DNA from 4 places in the Serratia sp. A07 genome. Region 1 is predicted to be linked to each of the others. Evidence: predicted binding sites of a transcription regulator. Region 1 holds the regulator's gene; each other region holds the start of a gene.
What was found. Region 1 encodes Fur, which represses iron uptake genes when iron is present. Its sites were predicted from a motif close to ATAATAATGAGAACNACTATCAA; they were not measured.
Positions count from the first base shown of each region.

Region 1 (2,203 bases):
GCGACACTGGCAATACCGAAAACATTGCCAAAATGATCCAGAAAATTCTCCAGAAACAGTTTGGCGACGACGTCTCTGAAGTGCATGACATCGCTAAAAGCAGCAAAGAAGACCTGGAAGGGTTCGATATCCTGCTGCTGGGTATCCCGACCTGGTACTACGGTGAAGCGCAGTGTGACTGGGATGATTTCTTCCCAACGCTGGAAGAAGTCGACTTCAACGGCAAACTGGTGGCGCTGTTCGGCTGCGGCGACCAGGAAGACTACGCGGAATACTTCTGTGACGCGATGGGTACCATCCGCGACATCATCGAACCGCGTGGCGCGGCCATCGTGGGCCACTGGCCGACCAAAGGCTACCACTTCGAGGCCTCCAAAGGCCTGGCGGACGACGATCACTTCATCGGTCTGGCGATCGACGAAGACCGCCAGCCTGAACTGACCAACGAGCGCGTGGACGCCTGGGTCAAACAAATCGTCGAAGAGCTGAGCCTGGCCGATATCGTCGGCTAAGCCCCGGCACTGGCGAAAGGTTGAACAAAGGCCCTGTAAAGTGCATAGTGTGCCCACAGGGCCGTCATCGGCAGCAGGGATTGCTGCGATAGAAGCTACAGATTTGTAACTTCCCACCCCGTCACGGTAGACTGAGATATCGGTTTATCCCATCCATCAAGGCGTTGCATGCAAAACATGCAATAGTGCAATTATATCTTTGTTAACAACCGGCGGTTTCCATTTAGTACAACCGGTTCTATAATGAGACGCATTAACTCTTTGTGCCGACCGATGCCACAGGCGAGTACGCCTCAACTTGATTAGCATAGTAACAGGACTGAATTCGCATGACCGACAACAACATCGCATTGAAGAAGGCCGGCTTAAAAGTCACGCTTCCGCGACTCAAAATCCTGGAAGTACTGCAAAATCCGGAATGCCATCACGTCAGTGCGGAAGATTTGTACAAAAAACTGATTGATATGGGCGAAGAGATCGGGCTGGCAACGGTTTATCGCGTACTGAACCAGTTTGACGATGCGGGCATTGTGACACGTCACAATTTCGAAGGCGGCAAGTCCGTGTTCGAGCTGACCCAACAGCATCACCACGATCACCTGATTTGCCTGGACTGCGGCAAAGTGATCGAATTCAGCGACGAATCCATCGAAGTGCGGCAGCGTGACATCGCCAAGCAGCACGGCATCAAGCTCACCAACCACAGCCTGTACCTGTACGGCCACTGTGAAACCGGTGACTGTCGCGAAGACGAAACGCTGCACGACAAGAAATAAGCCTGACCGGCTATGAAAAACCGCCTCACACCGAGGCGGTTTTTTTATGCCTGCCGTGCAAAGGGCAAAAAAATCCCCGGACAAGCCGGGGGAAAATCATGTCATGAAATATCACAATTGCAGCGGCACTGCTACTCCACGTACTACTCTCACTACAACGTCCGCCCTACGCCGACACGCGCGGGCGAACGCATTCCCCCTTCGTTATACGGCCGCCGCCAGGGCAGCAGGCCGTTGCACCGGGCTTAGACCTTCTCGGCGCGGCTGTAGCGCTTGCCGTCCGGGCTAACCGAACGCACCTGCACCTCACCGGACACCGCAGGCTTGGCCTTGGCGTCATAGCGCTGCCACTGCTTGCCGCCGTCGGTGGAGTACTCGATGCCCAATCCCGGCAGCGCGATATTCGCCTCCAGCTTGCCGCCCGCTACGCGTGCGCCCGGCACCGGCAGACGGTAAGCGACGCCACCTTTGTCCAGCTTGGCCAGTTCACGCTGCCCCAGGATATTGGCGAAGCGCAGCCAGTCTTTCTCCAGCGTCTTGGTATCGACAAAGTGGGTTTCCCCGCCTTTGTATTCGCGGCCGGCGCGGTAGTCCTGCTCCCAACCGGCGCGGTGCCAGGCGCGTTCAGCCACCGACAGCGCGCGTGGGAAAATCATGTATTCCATCTGCGGATCGGTGCGCTGGGTTTCGCTCCACAGCTGAGCGGACAGCCCGTAGGCGCCCGGCCACGGCTTATCGCTCTTGGCGTTGAAGTGGTTGCCGTCGCGGTCGACTGAAGTTTCCGCGTTCTGCGGCATGTTATCCGGCGCGAAGCTGAACACCTTGCGCTCGTCGCTGAAGCGGGTGCCCCAGTAGTAACCGCGCTCGTCCGGGTTCACCTCGTAAGGGAAGTCCATGTAGACGTAGTCCGGGTTG
Region 1 is NZ_JBZXDO010000003.1:333,374-335,576, reverse strand. It holds gene fldA (flavodoxin FldA) at 1-512, shown strand, start outside; gene fur (ferric iron uptake transcriptional regulator) at 842-1,288, shown strand; gene AC4PR2_RS05315 (beta-N-acetylhexosaminidase) at 1,534-2,203, opposite strand, start outside.

Region 2 (2,203 bases), on a different contig from region 1:
TGGCGCAAACCGGCCATGGCGAACAGCAACAGGATGCCGAGCACCGCCGCGCCGAAGCCGAAACCGCTGGCGCTCATCGCCGGCAGCATGAAGGCGCCCATCGCCCCCAGCAACAATGCGCCAAGCGCATCGCCCACCACGTTCTGCGCCGTCCACAGGCCGTTGATGCGGCCGAGGAAGTTGTCCGGCGTCAGGCTCTGGATCAGGCCGTATTGCAGCAGCGAGTTCAGCGCGCTCAGGTAGCCGAACGCCACCAGGCACAGCAACGCCAGGCTGTACCACGGCATCAGGCCGAACAGGCCAATGGCGGCGAACGCCGCGATCGCCGTCAGCAGCATCACCCAGCCGGGGCGCGCCACGTGCGCCACGCGCCCGCTGGTGAACGCACCGATGGCCGCGCCGAGCGGCACGGCGGCGTACATATAGCCGAGGTGGGCAGCGTCGATGTGCCAGCTCTCCGCCATCGCCGGGTACAGCACGCGCACCGCGCTGGCCATGGTCAGCAGCGCGCCGATCAGCGCCACCATGCCGATCACCTTGTTCTGGAACAGGAAGGCGAAGCCGCCCGCCAACGCGCGCAGCGGGTGTTCACGCGGCTGCGGCGGCGGCATCAGCTGCGGCAGGCTCAGCAGCGGCAGCAGCGTCAACAGGGTGCCAAACGCCGCCAGGCCGTAGTTCCAGGCAATGCCCATATGGGCAATCACCAGGCCGCCAATCGCCGGGGAAAGAATCGAGCCGAAGCGCACCGTCAGCATGCTGATGGCGCCCGCCTGCACGATGTTTTCGCGGCCCACCAGCGCCGGCGTGGCCGCCAGCAGCGCCGTCACCCCCACCGCGCCGAAGAAGCCGTCCCACACCGCCAGCAGATAAATGGCCGCCAGCGAAGGCGACGGCAATAGGGCGTTGAGGCACAGGCCGACGAAGCCGACGCCGCAGGTGGAACGCGCGAACAGGATCAGCCGGCGCCGCTCATAGCGATCGGCCAATACGCCTCCCATCAGCAGCCCGGCGAACATGCCGCCGCCGGCCAGCGTCACCGCCAGCCCGACCTGCAGGGTGGAACCGGTCAGCGCCTGGATCTGCACCGGGATGGCGATCGCCATCAGCCCCAGCGCCACAATGGAGATAAAGCGCGCGCAGAATACCGCGCGGAAAGCCCGGTTGGTTTTCAGCAGGCTAAAATCAAGCAGGATGGAGGGTTTGCTACTCATCGGTTGTTCACCACATCTTTAAACGGGGATTCTGCAGTTGCGGGGCGCTATGCTAGCACAGATGGCGAAATCAATAATGATAATAAAACTCATTGATATTCAACTGTGAGCAACCGCAAGAAACGCCGCCACACGCGGGGTAATCCCCGTGCCTGGCGGCGAGATGACGGGCGCGATTACAGCGTGCGCAAGATCCGGTTCAGCAGCGGCCCCAGCACTTTGAACGACGCCGGCGAAACGATATCGACATGCGCGCAGTCCAGCTCGTGCGCCTGCAGCGCATCGACGTACTGCGACCAGGTCTGCTGCACGTCCATCCCTTCCTGCAACGTGCGTTTGGCGACGAACAGCGTCGCCTGGCCGCGGAAGCGGGCGGTGCGCGTGTGCGACAGCAACCGCACCGAATCGGCGTAGTTGGCTTCGATATTGTCGAACATCGCGGTGCGCGTCTCGCCCAGCGCCGGATCGAGCGTATCCTGCGACACCGCCAAGAACTGCTCGCGCTCGCGCTGCACTTCCTTCAACACGTTGTCGTCCAGCATCACGTCCCAGTTTTGGGTCTCCGGCGGATAGGTATCCAGCAGGCCGAGGAACGCCACCTGCTCACCGCGCGCCTGCAGCCGGGCGGCGATGCCCTGCGCCAGCGTGCCGCCCAGCGAGTAGCCGATAAAATGGTACGGCCCGTGCGGCTGTACCTGCAACACCGTCTGCAGGTGGGCATCCACCACCTGATCCATATCTTCGCTCAGCGCCAGCGGGCCGTCCGGCCGCGGCGACTGGATACCGACCAGCGACCAGTGCTGATCGAGATAGCGCGGCAATACGCTGAACTGCCACGAGAAACCGGACGCCGGGTGCAGACAGAACAGCGTCGGCCCCTCGGTGACGCGCAGCGGCAATACGCTGTCGAATCCGCTGCGATCGGCCTCTTCCTGCGTGCGATCTTCCGCCAGCAAGGCCGCCAACTGCTCAACGCGCGACGCCACCATCAC
Region 2 is NZ_JBZXDO010000035.1:27,307-29,509, reverse strand. It holds gene entS (enterobactin transporter EntS) at 1-1,211, opposite strand, end outside; gene AC4PR2_RS23355 (enterobactin synthase subunit F) at 1,388-2,203, opposite strand, start outside.
Region 2: entS (enterobactin transporter EntS) is a predicted target of Fur. The motif match lies at 1,288-1,310, and genes of this name have one in related genera.

Region 3 (2,203 bases), on a different contig from region 1:
CACCACCACCAGTACGATCAGCTTACCCAGGTTTTGCACCACTGGGCCGTTGACCATCTCCCCCATCAGCGCCCGATTGCCGGTGAAAGCCAGCAGCGGCACCAGCGCCAGCGCAATGCCGAAGCTGAGCAGCACCTGGCTCAGCACCAGAATGCGCGTCGCGTCCATCCCCAGCATGATGACGATAAACGACGGCAGCATGGTCACCGCGCGCCGCAGCCACAGCGGGATATGGAAATGCACGAACCCTTGCATCACCACCTGCCCCGCCAGCGTGCCCACCACGGTAGAGGAGAGGCCGGCGGCCACCAGGCTCAGGCCAAACACGGTGGCAGCGGCTTGCCCGAGCAGCGGTTGCAGCGTCAGGTAAGCCACGTCGAGATCGGCGATGCCGCTGTGGCCGCTGAAATGAAACGCGGCGGCGGCGGTGGCCATCATCGCCAGGTTAACGAAACCGGCAATGGTCATGGCCACGGCGACATCGACTTTGGTGGCGGCATAGCGCTCCGCCTTGTCGTGCTCGCCGCCGATTTGGGTGAGCGAAGAATGCAGGTAGATCACATGCGGCATGATGGTGGCGCCCAATACCCCGGCGGCCAGAAATACCGCATCGCCGTTAGGCAGATCGGGCAGCGCCATGCCCTTCAGCAGCGGCGCGAGCTGCGGCTGGGAGAACGCCAGCTCGACGATATAAGCGGCGGCGACGAACAGCAGCAGGCCGCCAATCACCAGCTCCAGCGGTTTTTGCCCGCGCTTTTGCAGCATCAAGATTAAAAAGGTGGCGATGCCGGTCAGCACTGCGCCCTGCAACAGGGAAACGCCGAGCAGCAGCTTGAAGCCGATCGCCGCGCCGATAAACTCGGCCAGATCGGTCGCCATGGCGATGATCTCCGCCTGTACCCAATAAGCCCACACCGCCGGCCGCGGAAAGCGATCGCGAATATGCTCGGCCAGGTTTTTCCCGGTGGCGATGCCCAGCTTGGCGGACAACAGCTGGATCAGCATCGCCATCACGTTGGCCCAAACCACCACCCACAGCAGGCTGTAGCCGAACGAGGCGCCGGCCTGGATGTTGGTGGCGAAGTTACCGGGATCGATATAGCCGATAGCAGCGATGAAGGCGGGCCCCATCAGCGAGAGTTTGATTTTTCTGGCGGAGCGCCCGGAGGTGGTTTCAACCACGCGACTGTTCAGCATATGTTGAACCCTTACTGAAATTACGTTTATCTCCACTCTATATAAATGATAATAATTATCAAGCGCATTTAGAGCGGTAAAACTTATCTCTGTAATAGCCAACATTAACGGTTTTATCGAAGGGTTCAGCGCGGAGCTTGCCGATTTCCGTGCTTTTCTGATGGGATTTGGGCTGCAATACCCCTGAAAGACAGGTTAGCACAAGAATACGAATTTCCTATTGCTGCTTTAACATCTTGATTTTTTATGCTTTTACGCAACACTTTAGGAGAACTCCCACTATGATTTTCCATATTTGCAATAGAAGTCTCGTTTTTAAACGTAGCGTTACATAAAATGACAGCCGAAATTCAGCCTGCCTCAAATTTGGAGCAAACATGTCCCATATTGCGCACTTTGCGTTGGCGATAGTGGTGGTGGCGATCCTGGCCCTGTTGGTGTGCCGCGATCGTAAAAGCATCCGCATTCGCTATGTTATTCAACTACTGGTTATCGAAGTACTGCTGGCCTACTTTTTCCTGCATTCGGAAGCGGGTTTGGGCTTCGTAAAAGGATTTGCCGCGCTGTTTGACAAACTGCTCGGGTTTGCGGGACAAGGGACTGATTTCGTATTCGGCGGCATGGGCGACAAAGGCCTGGCGTTCTTCTTCCTGAAGGTGCTGTGCCCGATCGTCTTCATTTCGGCGCTGATCGGTATTCTGCAGTACATCAAGGTGCTGCCGTTCATCATCCGTATTATCGGTACCGTGCTGTCGAAAGTGAACGGCATGGGCAAGCTGGAGTCGTTCAACGCCGTCAGCTCGCTGATCCTGGGCCAATCCGAAAACTTCATCGCCTACAAGGATATCCTGGGCAAGATGTCGGAAAAGCGCATGTACACCATGGCGGCGACCGCGATGTCTACGGTGTCCATGTCCATCGTCGGTGCTTACATGACCATGCTGGACGCCAAGTTCGTGGTGGCGGCGCTGGTATTGAACATGTTCAGCACCTTTATCGTGCTGTC
Region 3 is NZ_JBZXDO010000009.1:186,065-188,267, forward strand. It holds gene AC4PR2_RS12470 (Nramp family divalent metal transporter) at 1-1,197, opposite strand, end outside; gene AC4PR2_RS12475 (NupC/NupG family nucleoside CNT transporter) at 1,575-2,203, shown strand, end outside.
Region 3: AC4PR2_RS12470 (Nramp family divalent metal transporter) is a predicted target of Fur. The motif match lies at 1,237-1,259, and genes of this name have one in related genera.

Region 4 (2,203 bases), on a different contig from region 1:
GTGCCGGCCTGAATCGAAATGTCGATGTCGAAATCCAACGCCTTGAACAGCACGCCCGCCGCCCAGGTATTGTCGATCATGATCACCACCTCCGGCGCCACGGCGCGAATGGCCTGCACCATCGCCGGAATGTCCTGCACTTCCAGGGTGATGGAGCCGGGGGATTCCAGGAACACCACGCGGGTATTGGGTTGGATCAGCGTGGCGATGTCGGCGCCGATCAGCGGATCGAAATAGGTGGTGCTGACGTTCATGCGGCCGAGGATATGGGTGCAGAAATCCTGGGTCGGTTCGTACGCCGAACCCGTGACCAGCAGGTGATCGCCGGCGCCGACGAACGACAGGATCGCATTGGCCACCGCCGCTGCGCCGCAGGGGTACAGCACGCAGCCGGCGCCGCCCTCCAGCTCCACCATCGCATCCTGCAGGGCGAAGTGGGTCAGCGTGCCGCGTCGGCCGTAAAACAGCTCGCCGTGGGCGCGCTGCGCAGTGGCGTGCTTTTTGGCGGCGACGGAGTCGAAAACCAAAGAAGAGGCGCGTTGTGTGACGGGATTGACGGAGCCCTGGGTGTAGCGTTTGCCGCGGCCGGCGCCGATCAGCGTGGTTTCGATGTGTTTTGACGTCATGGTACCTGGCTCACCTCTGGTTGCTCTGCACGTGCCCGTTTGCGATAGCCCTTACGTTAGCATGAGTTAATATAGCCATCCAGACGTTTTAACTTCCGGATACAGAAACGGCTATAATTGGCTGCCGGGCGCGCCTTTCTCGCCTCATCCTTCTGCCGGGGGGCGAGAGAGAAGCCCATTCCTCGGTCAAGACGCCGTTCGGCAGCGCGGCGTTGTTGCGCCGTTGTGGGAGAAAAGTAACGAAATAACCCCATAAAAGGGGCGTTTGGCGGTGAACGGGCGCGGATTGGCGCTTTGCGGCGGGGCTGGCTAAAATTTTCTCGTTTATTTGGTAAATAATAATGAGAACTACTATCAATCCCCGGTTGGTTTGATATGATCGCACGCTGAATTATTCCTTAATTTTGATCGGTAATGGGTGGAGGCACAGCGTGAAAACGGCTGGCAAGAATTTAAATCAAGGATCGTTCGGCCAGGGCCGGGCGCAGTGGGGCAAGGCCTTCGGCCGCAGCCTGATGGCTTCTATGGTGCTGGTCGTGGGGCTGGCCGGCAGTGTGCAGGCAGCGCCGGCGGCCAATCCGGCCGTTACCGAAAGCGTTGCGCCGACCACCGCGCCTGCACCTGCTGCAGCCGCCGCGCCGGAGAGCATCACGCCGGTGAACCCGGCGCCAACGATCCAGCCACCGGAAACCCGCGGCATGGACCTGTCCGTTTGGGGCATGTACCAGCACGCCGACGCGGTGGTGAAAGCGGTAATGATCGGCCTGGTGCTGGCCTCGATCGTGACCTGGACCATTCTGTTCGCCAAAGGCAGCGAACTGCTGCGCGCCAAGCGCCGTCTGCGCCGCGAGCAGCTGGCGCTGGCCGAAGCGCGCTCGTTGGATGAAGCCTCCGAGCTGGCGCAAAACTTCGGCTCGGAAAGCGTCAGCGCGGTGTTGCTGAACGATGCGCAAAATGAGCTGGAGCTGTCTGCGGAATCCAACGACAACAATGGCATCAAGGAACGCACCGGTTTCCGCCTCGAGCGCCGCGTGGCGGCCTACAGCCGCAACATGGGCCGCGGCAACGGCTTCCTGGCCACCATCGGCGCCATCTCGCCGTTCGTCGGCCTGTTCGGTACCGTGTGGGGCATCATGAACAGCTTTATCGGCATCGCCCATTCGCAGACCACCAACCTGGCGGTCGTGGCGCCGGGCATCGCAGAGGCGCTGCTGGCGACTGCGATGGGCCTGGTGGCGGCGATCCCAGCCGTCGTTATCTACAACATCTTCGCCCGCGTCATCAGCGGCCACCGTGCCCAGGTGGGCGATGTGGCGGCGCAGGTCTTGCTGCTGCAGGGCCGCGATCTGGATCTGGCCGCGACGGCGGAAGCCAAGCGCTCACAGCACGCACACCAACTGCGGGCGGGGTGAGTCATGGCGATGCGCTTAAATGAAGATCTGGACGACAGCGGCGAACTGCATGAAATCAACGTGACGCCGTTTATCGACGTCATGTTGGTGCTGTTGATCATCTTTATGGTGGCCGCGCCGTTGGCAACGGTAGATATTCGCGTCGATCTACCGGCTTCTTCCGCC
Region 4 is NZ_JBZXDO010000005.1:223,807-226,009, forward strand. It holds gene metC (cystathionine beta-lyase) at 1-626, opposite strand, end outside; gene exbB (tol-pal system-associated acyl-CoA thioesterase) at 1,058-2,038, shown strand; gene exbD (TonB system transport protein ExbD) at 2,042-2,203, shown strand, end outside.
Region 4: exbB (tol-pal system-associated acyl-CoA thioesterase) is a predicted target of Fur. The motif match lies at 962-984, and genes of this name have one in related genera.